Regions from separate parts of the Streptomyces sp. NPDC029152 genome, predicted to be linked through region 2. Evidence: riboswitches for the same ligand, from Rfam matches in the RefSeq annotation. Region 2 holds a riboswitch; each other region holds the start of a gene.
What was found. A riboswitch is a leader RNA that binds a small molecule or an ion and turns the genes downstream of it on or off. The one in region 2 is predicted to bind cyclic di-AMP.
Positions count from the first base shown of each region.

Region 1: linked by a shared signal. The riboswitch ahead of ACZ4V6_RS29770 (M23 family metallopeptidase) and the one ahead of ACZ4V6_RS28055 (M23 family metallopeptidase) in region 2 are both predicted to bind cyclic di-AMP.
Region 3: linked by a shared signal. The riboswitch ahead of ACZ4V6_RS09375 (M23 family metallopeptidase) and the one ahead of ACZ4V6_RS28055 (M23 family metallopeptidase) in region 2 are both predicted to bind cyclic di-AMP.
Region 4: linked by a shared signal. The riboswitch ahead of ACZ4V6_RS25940 (transglycosylase family protein) and the one ahead of ACZ4V6_RS28055 (M23 family metallopeptidase) in region 2 are both predicted to bind cyclic di-AMP.

Region 1 is NZ_JBVHWR010000018.1:67,910-70,085, forward strand. It holds gene ACZ4V6_RS29765 (M16 family metallopeptidase) at 1-817, shown strand, start outside; cyclic di-AMP (ydaO/yuaA leader) riboswitch at 1,009-1,172, shown strand; gene ACZ4V6_RS29770 (M23 family metallopeptidase) at 1,185-1,949, shown strand; gene ACZ4V6_RS29775 (GntR family transcriptional regulator) at 2,173-2,176, shown strand, end outside.
Region 2 is NZ_JBVHWR010000015.1:144,274-146,449, forward strand. It holds gene ACZ4V6_RS28050 (SGNH/GDSL hydrolase family protein) at 1-109, opposite strand, end outside; gene ACZ4V6_RS28055 (M23 family metallopeptidase) at 335-1,270, opposite strand; cyclic di-AMP (ydaO/yuaA leader) riboswitch at 1,275-1,433, opposite strand; gene ACZ4V6_RS28060 (tyrosine-protein phosphatase) at 1,873-2,176, shown strand, end outside.
Region 3 is NZ_JBVHWR010000003.1:584,617-586,792, forward strand. It holds gene ACZ4V6_RS09370 (PP2C family protein-serine/threonine phosphatase) at 1-745, shown strand, start outside; cyclic di-AMP (ydaO/yuaA leader) riboswitch at 1,007-1,164, shown strand; gene ACZ4V6_RS09375 (M23 family metallopeptidase) at 1,175-2,176, shown strand, end outside.
Region 4 is NZ_JBVHWR010000013.1:84,375-86,550, forward strand. It holds gene eno (phosphopyruvate hydratase) at 1-374, opposite strand, end outside; gene ACZ4V6_RS25940 (transglycosylase family protein) at 640-1,395, opposite strand; cyclic di-AMP (ydaO/yuaA leader) riboswitch at 1,399-1,564, opposite strand; gene ACZ4V6_RS25945 (transglycosylase family protein) at 1,742-2,176, opposite strand, start outside.

The DNA.
Region 1 (2,176 bases), on a different contig from region 2:
CGACGCGGCGGCCGTCCGCGCCTTCTACGAGAAGCACGTCCGCCCCGCCACGGCCACCGCGGTGATCGTCGGCGACCTCACCGACGTCGACCTCGACGCGCTGCTCGGCGACACCCTCGGCGCGTGGACCGGTTCCGCCGCCGAGCCGCGTCCCGTGCCGCCGGTGACCGCCGACGACACCGGACGGGTCGTCATCGTGGACCGCCCCGGCGCCGTCCAGACGCAGCTGCTGATCGGCCGCACCGGGCCCGACCGGCACGACCGCGTGTGGCCCGCGCAGGTCCTCGGCACTTACTGCCTGGGCGGCACCCTCACCTCGCGCCTGGACCGCGTCCTGCGCGAGGAGAAGGGCTACACCTACGGCGTCCGGGCCTTCGGGCAGGTCCTGCGTTCCGCGCCCGACGGCACGGGCGCCTCGATGCTCGCCATCAGCGGCTCCGTCGACACGCCCAACACCGGTCCGGCGCTGCAGGACCTGTGGACGGTGCTGCGCACCCTCGCCGAGGGCGGGCTCACCGACGCCGAACGCGACGTCGCCGTGCAGAACCTGGTGGGCGTGGCGCCGCTGAAGTACGAGACGGCGGCGGCCGTCGCGAGCACGCTGGCCGACCAGGTCGAGCAGTACCTGCCCGACGACTACCAGGCCACGCTGTACCGTCAACTCGCCGCCACGGGCACCGTGGAGGCCACCGCCGCGGTCGTCAGCGCCTTCCCGGTGGACCGCCTGGTGACGGTCCTCGTCGGCGATGCGGCGCAGATCAAGGAGCCCGTCGAGGCCCTCGGCATCGGCGAAGTCACCGTGGTGGCCGCCGAGTAGCGGCACGCGCGCGCGACGGCCCCGGCGACCCGAGCGTCACCGGGGCCGTCTTTTGTCCGAATTGGGGGAGAGGCTGCCCGTCTGCCCTGTGGCGTGCGCTACAAAATCCCTGTTGCGTTTGAGGATTGAAGACAACCGCGTTTAGCGTCGTCCGGGCTGTTCGTCAGGCAGTGCGCCGCACCCGCGGCACCGGACAGTCATCGCCGAGTCCCCGTACGGCGCGAGCCAGGGGAGCCGGGGACCCATCGCAGTCCCTGGGGTGAATCGGACGCCCGCGCTTCGGCGAGGGGGTCCGTAGGAGACCTTCCTGCTCCGAACCCGTCAGCTAACCCGGTAGGCGAGAGGGAAGGAAAGGACCAGCCTCTACATGGCGTTCACGCGCGCCACCGGGAAGCACCGCCGCCCCGGCCGCATGCACCGCACCACCGTTCGCGCGGCGGGCGTCGCGGCCCTCGCCACCACCGGCGTCGTCGGCTCCCTCGCGGCCCCGGCCCTCGCCGCGGAGCCCGAGCCCGAGCAGACCGGGCTGACCCCGGTCGTCACCATCGGCGACTCCATCGCCGAGGAGATCGACGCCCAGGCCGCCGCGCAGAAGCAGGCAGCCCTGGACGCCGCCGCCCGCGAGGCGGCGATGGAGGCCGCGCGCGAGCGGGCCGCCGAGGCGGCCGAGGAGGCACGCGAGGCCAAGGAGCGCGCCGCGCGCGAGGCGGAGCGCGAGCGCCTCAACACCTTCGTCGCGCCGATCACCGGCTCCTACGTGTCCACGGCCTACCGGGCCGGCAGCTCCCTGTGGTCCTCCGGCAGTCACACCGGCATCGACTTCCACGCCTCCACCGGCACCTCGGTGCACGCGGTCGGCGTCGGCACCGTCGTCGAGGCCGGCTGGGGCGGCGCGTACGGCAACCAGGTCGTGATCAGGATGCACGACGGCACGTACACCCAGTACGGCCACCTGTCCTCCATCGGCGTCTCGGTCGGCCAGTCGGTCGACGCCGGCCAGCAGATCGGCCTCTCCGGCGCCACCGGCAACGTCACCGGCCCGCACCTGCACTTCGAGGCCCGCACGAGCCCGGAGTACGGCTCGGACATGGACCCCGTGGCCTACCTCCGCTCCCACGGCGTGAACGTCTGACGACGGACGGTACGACATCCCGAAGGCCCCGGCTCCCGAGCCGGGGCCTTCCGGTCTTCCCGCCCTGCCTCCGGTATTTTTCCGGCTCCGTTTCCGGCCCGTGGATGTCCGAAAGACATCCCTGAATTTCCGCGGCCCGTCCGAAAGCGCGGCGCATTGGCCTAGAGTCACGGAAAAGGCGTCCATCGCCGGCGTTTCACGGGGATCAATGCGGAGGTCGGGCATGC
Region 2 (2,176 bases):
CGAGCAGTACGGCGAACCGGTCGGCCCAGCCGACGAACGCACCGTCGGGGCCGGGATCGCCGACGCCCTCGGTGAAGCTGTCCCCCAACGCCACGTACGACCCGATCACTGTCCTGCTGTCACTCTTCGAATCGTCTGCCACGTCGGCCCATGATTCACCTTGGAATGTGACCTACGCGACCGTAGGAAGGGGTTGACGGGCGGTGAGAAAGGCCACTCCTAAAGTGTTCGCCAACTCAGGAATAAGCACGGGCCGGTGACGGACGCACCGGAGGCCGGACCCGGGGATCGGGGTCCGGCCTCCGGTGGCGCGGGGACCGCGCGGGAACCGCCGTCAGACGGAGACGCCGTGCGAGCGCAGGTAGGCGATCGGGTCCACGTCGGAGCCGTAGTCCGGCGTGGTGCGGATCTCGAAGTGCAGGTGCGGGCCGGTCACGTTGCCGGTGGCGCCCGAGAGGCCGACCTGCTGGCCCGCCGTCACCGACTGACCGGCGGAGACGGAGAGCGAGGACAGGTGGGCGTACTGGGCGTAGTGGCCGTCGGCGAGCTTGATGACGACCTGGTTGCCGTACGCGCCGCCCCAGCCGGCGGAGACGACCGTGCCCGCGCCGACGGCCTTCAGGGAGGTGCCGGTCGGGACGACGAAGTCGGTGCCGGTGTGGTAACCGCTGGACCACATGCTGCCGGACTGGTGGTAGGGGGTGCCGATGCCGCCGGCCACGGGGGCGGTGTAACCGCCGGTGGCGCCGGCGGACGGGGTGCTCGTGTCCGAGGACTCCGACGCGGAGGACTTCGGCGAGGTGGTCTTCGCGGTGTCCGACGCCTTCTCGGCGGTCTGCGCGGAGGACTTCCCGGCCGGCTTCTCGGCGGACTTCTGCGCGGACGGCGAGGACTTGGCGGTGCCGGTCGCGGCCTTCCGGCCGATCGACAGTTCGAGACCCGGGTGGATGAGCGACGGGTCGGAGCCGACGACCTCGCGGTTGTCCGCGTACAGCTTCTTCCAGCCGCCGTCGACGTGCTGCTCGTCGGCGATCTTCGAGAGGTAGTCGCCGCTCTTCACGACGTAGGTGTGCGAGGCCGGGCCCTTGTCGGCCGACTGCTGCGCACCGGCCGCGACGGACTGTCCGGCGACGGAGTGCGCGGGGGCGGCCTGGGCGGCGGCGGCGCCCATCAGCGGGAGCGCGAGCGCGGCGCCCCCGGTTCCGGCGATGGCGATGGTGCGGGTGAGGCGCTGGGCCTTGGTACGGCGGTGCTTACCCTTCGCGGGCATGGCGGATTCCTCTCCGGCGCCTGCGAGGTGAGCTGTCGGGTGCGGGCTGGAGATGCCCGGCCGCGTCCTGACGCGGCTTTACCCCGAGCCTGTTCCGGGAACCGGAACAGGCGGTCTTACCTGTGGGTCCCCCGCTCCTGCCGTGTACGGGTGGTGGACGAGTGCGGGCTCCGGTCGGCGGCAGGATTAGGCGTCCGTCCGGATCGGTGGTGAACGTAAGGGACCAAGATGCGAACGGACAAGCGAGAGGTTCCCCGGACAGGCGTTCCGCTTGATCCTTTACGGGAACCAGCGGTCACACTCCGTCAATCCTGTGCGCACCCCTTTCCGTAAACCCCCTCGAAAAGCGCCTGAATTACGTGAACATGACCAGCAACGCACGGTCACCTCTATGACGCTGCTCACGAGAGATGCACCAGCTCCCTTTATTTCCTTGCAAGTTGAGGTAAGTCAGGTAATTGGGACAGAAGGCGCATATAGCTCCCATTCGGCCCCGGCGGCTGCCCCGTGGACGACTCGTTGCCGCAGGCAAGGGATGCCGTATCGTCGGCTGGACGCCCGACGGCGAGCAGCGCCGGCGGGGCGGAGTGGGAGGAGCCCCCGTGACGCAGCAGGTCCCGTCGACCGAACCCGAGCTGGCCGGCGTGCGCAACTTCCGGGACGTGGGCGGACTGCCGACCACGGACGGACGGCGCGTGCGCCGGGGAGTGCTGTTCCGCAGCGGCCACCTCGCGCACGCCACCGCGGAGGACGCCGCGTTCCTCGCCTCGTTGGGGCTGCACACGATCTTCGACTTCCGCAACGCCGCCGATCACAAGCTCGAGGGCCCGGACGTCGAGCTGCCGGGCGTGCGCAACGTGAACCTGCCGCTGAGCGACCCGGCCGACGGCGCCGAGTTCTGGACGA
Region 3 (2,176 bases), on a different contig from region 2:
CTCCGCCCGCGAGATCGCCGAGGCCGCCCAGCGCGCCGTCCTGCCCGAGCCCGCCGGGCGGATCGGCGGCTTCGAGATCGCCGCCCGCTACGAGGCGGCGCAGGCCGACGCCTTCATCGGCGGCGACCTCTACGCGGTGCAGGACAGTGCCCGCGGCGTGCGGCTGATCGTCGGTGACGTGCGCGGCAAGGGCATGGGGGCGGTGGCCGCCGTCGCCGTGGTGATCGGCGCCTTCCGCGAGGCCGCCGAGCAGGAGGCGACGCTGGAGGCGGTCGCGCAGCGGCTGGAGCGGGCGCTGGCGCGCGAGGGCACCCGGCGCGACGGGCTGGACGCCTTCGAGGGGTTCACCACCGCCGTCCTCGCCGAACTCCCGCACGGCGAGGGGACCGTGCGCATCGTCAACCGCGGCCACCCGCCGCCCCTGCTGCTGCACGCCGACGGCACCGTGCAGCCGGTGCAGGCCGGGGAGTTCGCGCTGCCGCTCGGGATGGGCGAGCTGGGGGTGTGGCCCGACCGTGCGGAGGTGACCGGCTTCCCCGGCGGTGCCACGCTGCTGCTGTACACCGACGGACTGTCCGAGGCCCGCGACGCCCACGGCCGGTTCTACGATCCCCCGGCGCGGCTGGCCGGCCGCGTCTTCCGGCATCCGGCCGAACTGCTCGACACCCTCGCCGACGAGGTGCGCCGGCACTCCGGGGGCGGCATGGCGGACGACATGGCGCTGCTCGCCGTGCGCCGGCACTGAGCGGCGCGGCGGTCCCGGCCGGCGTCACGGGTGGTGACGACGCGACCGCCCTCCGCATAACAACTGACACAACGTCAGAAACATGTGATGTGAAGTTGTTATCTGAAGGCTGTTCAAATCGCCCCGTTTCAGCACCTCGTGGGGGATAAGTCCGGGCCGGAATCCTTAATGATCAATCGGAACGGCTTGGAATCAACGCCCCCCGTCTATTAACGTTCGATAACGCAGCGCGGTCGTCCCAGCCGTCACAGAAGGCGGCTCCGTGCGCACGCGCCGAATCCCGCGAGGGAACCGGGGAACCACCACTCTGGGGTGAATCGGGCGTATGACGCCGTGGAGACACGGCGGGTATACGCGCGTAGGAGACCTTCCTGCTCCGAACCCGTCAGCTAACCCGGTAGGCGGAAGGAAGGAAAGGAGTACGCCCACGTGGCGTCCAACCGGCCTGCCCCCGAGGCCCCGTTCGTGCCGAGCCGGCGCGACACCGAACCCTTCGGCCACGACGTCCGCCGCGCCGAAGAGGGCCCCTGGGAGGAGTGGAACCCCACCGCGGAGTCCATCCGGCCCGTACGCGGCCGGCACCGCGTCGCCAAGCAGCGCGGCGGACTCGCCCGCAGCTCCACCGTCCTCGGCGTCGGCGTCATCGCGGCCGTCGGAGCGGGCGGCATGGCCAGCGCACAGACCGGCAAGCCGCCGATGCCGATCTCGATGCCCGATCTGCCGAACGTCGGCTCGCTGATCCCCGACATCTCCGCCGACGAGCCGGAGCCCCAGGGCTCCGCCACCCCGCTCAGCGGCATCGGCGTGACCACCACCGACGCCGCCGAGGGCTCCACCGACGCCGGTGAGGCCCTGCGGGCGCGCATCATGCAGCAGGCCGAGCAGCAGCAGATCCAGGTCGAGACCAAGGCCGCCGCCGAGGCCGCCGCCAAGGCCGAGAAGGAGGCCGCCGAGGCCGCCGCGAAGGCGGAGAAGGAGGCCGAGGCCAAGGCCGCCGCCGCCAGGAAGAAGGCGGAGGAGGAGGCCGCGAAGAAGGCCGAGGCCGAGCGGCTCGCCGAGCTGGCCAAGCAGTTCACGCTGCCGACCTCCTCGTACACGATCACCTCCACCTTCGGCCAGGCCGGTTCCATGTGGTCCTCCGGCCACCACACCGGCCTCGACTTCGCCGCGCCCACGGGTACCCTCATCAAGGCCGTCCACACCGGCACGATCACCGAGGCGGGCTGGGCCGGCTCCTACGGCTACCGCACGATCCTGACCCTGGACGACGGCACCGAGCTGTGGTTCTGCCACCAGTCGTCGATCAACGTCAGCGTCGGCCAGAAGGTCAACACCGGTGACGTCATCGGCCGCGTGGGCGCCACGGGCAACGTCACCGGGCCCCACCTCCACTTCGAGGTCCACGTCGGCGGTGCCGAGGGCGGGGTCGAC
Region 4 (2,176 bases), on a different contig from region 2:
GCCTCGGAGGCGGCGTGGGCGACGGCGAGCGAGACGCCGAGGATGGCGTTGGCGCCCAGCGAGCCCTTGTTGTCGGTGGCGTCCAGGTCGAACATGGCCTGGTCGATCAGGCGCTGCTCGGTGGCGTCGTAGCCGACCAGCTCCGGGCCGATCTGCTCGATGACGGCGAGGACGGCCTTCTCGACGCCCTTGCCCTGGTAGCGGTTGGGGTCGCCGTCACGGAGCTCGATGGCCTCGAAGGCACCGGTGGAGGCACCGGACGGAACGGCGGCACGCCCCGTGCTGCCGTCGTCGAGGCCGACCTCGACCTCGACCGTGGGGTTGCCTCGGGAGTCCAGGATTTCCCGGGCTACGACGACGTCGATGGACGGCACGAGCATCTCCTTCTTCGATGTGACGCTTCGGTGTGACGCGGGTCCGCAGGACCGCAGCGGCTCTGCGGGACGAGCCTAACCGGCTCCGGGCGATCGGCCAGCCGGTCGCCCACCCGATGGACAGAACCGAGCGTAAATTGTTTCCGAACGGAACAAAGACCGTTCGCGGAAACCCGGGGAACCTTCCGGCCCCGGGACGCGAAAAACCCGCCCCGGTGCGTACGGGGGAACACGCACCGGGGCGGGAGCAGGGGCGGGCCGCCGCCTACTTGAGGTGCAGCTGCTGGCCCGGGTAGATCAGGTCGGCGTCGGCGACGATGTCGTCGTTCAGCTCGAACAGCTTCGCCCAGCCGCCCTCGACGTGCTGCTCCGTGGCGATCGAGCTGAGCGTGTCGCCCGTGACGACCTTGTACTCGCCGTCGCCCTTCTCGACCTTCTTGCCGGTCGGGGTGGTGACGGTCTTCTCCGTGGAGGCGGTCTTCTCCTCGGCCTGCTTCTCGGCGGCCGGACGCTCGGAGGAGCGGGAGGCCTTCTGCCCGGTGGAGCGCTCGGCCGTGGCACCGCCGCTCCGGCTCTGCGAGCTCTCGGAGCCGCCGGAGGACTGCGAGGAGCCGCCGTCCTGGCTCTCGCCGGAACCGCCGGTGTACGCGGCGCCCGACAGGCCGGTGCCGCAGACCGGCCAGGCACCCTTGCCCTGGCTCGCGAGCACCTTCTCGGCGACCGCGATCTGCTGCGACTTGCCGGCCTGGTCGGCGGTCGCGGCGTACTGCGTACCGCCGTAGGCGGCCCAGGTGGAGGCCGAGAACTGCAGGCCGCCGTAGTAGCCGTTGCCGGTGTTGATGGACCAGTTGCCGCCGGACTCGCACTGGGCGACGGCGTCCCACTCGGACGCGGTGGCGGCGGAGGCGTTGCCGGCCGCCATCAGCGGGGCGGCGACGGCGGCACCGGTGACGCCGGCGACGGCGATGACACGGGTGGCCTTGGACGGACGACGGTGCTTGCCCTTGCCGGAAAACAGCATGGTTGATCCCCTCACCGACGCCTGCGAGGTGAGCTGTCGGGTTCGGGCCGGTTGAGTTGCCCGGCCGGGTCCCTCACGGAACTCGGCTTCACCCCTAGCCGCTCCGGACCGACTGTCCGGTGCGGCACCTACCTGGGTCCCCCGCTCCTGCCTGCGGCGCTCGACGCGACGACTGTTCCCGTACCTCCGCTGGCAGGATTCGGCGTTGCGGCGGTCGGGGCCCGCGGTGGCGAGCGATCACGACCGTAGGCACGCGCTCCGCGGATTTTCAAAGACGATCACGGCTTCTGAGACCTATCTCTCACGTGATCCAAAACGGACATAAAGCCTCTAACCGTGACGCGAACTAGCCCTGGTTCTGGCCCGGTTCGTCCGTGACGGTGAGCGTCTGACCGGGCAGGATGTGGTCCGGGTCGGCACCGACGACGTCCTTGTTGTCGGTGTAGAGGGAGTGCCATCCGCCGTCGAGCTCAAGGGAGTCGGCGATGCCCCAGAGGCTGTCGCCCGAACGGACGGTGTACGAGCCGTCCGTGAGGCCGCGGGCGCCGCTCCCGTCGCGCGAGGCGTGCCGCCCCGACGACTCCGCCGCACGGCCGTCCGGCGCGCCCTCTTCGGCACTGCCCCCGCGGTGCCGGCCGGTCGCGGGGTCCTCGGTGCCGACGAGCCCCGAAACGGCGTCGTTCCGCCCCGACTTGTCCGGCTCGTCGCCTTCCGGAGCGGAGACTTCCCCCCTGCCGGACACCTGGGCGTCACCATCGGCCGGGACGCCGGACGGGGATGA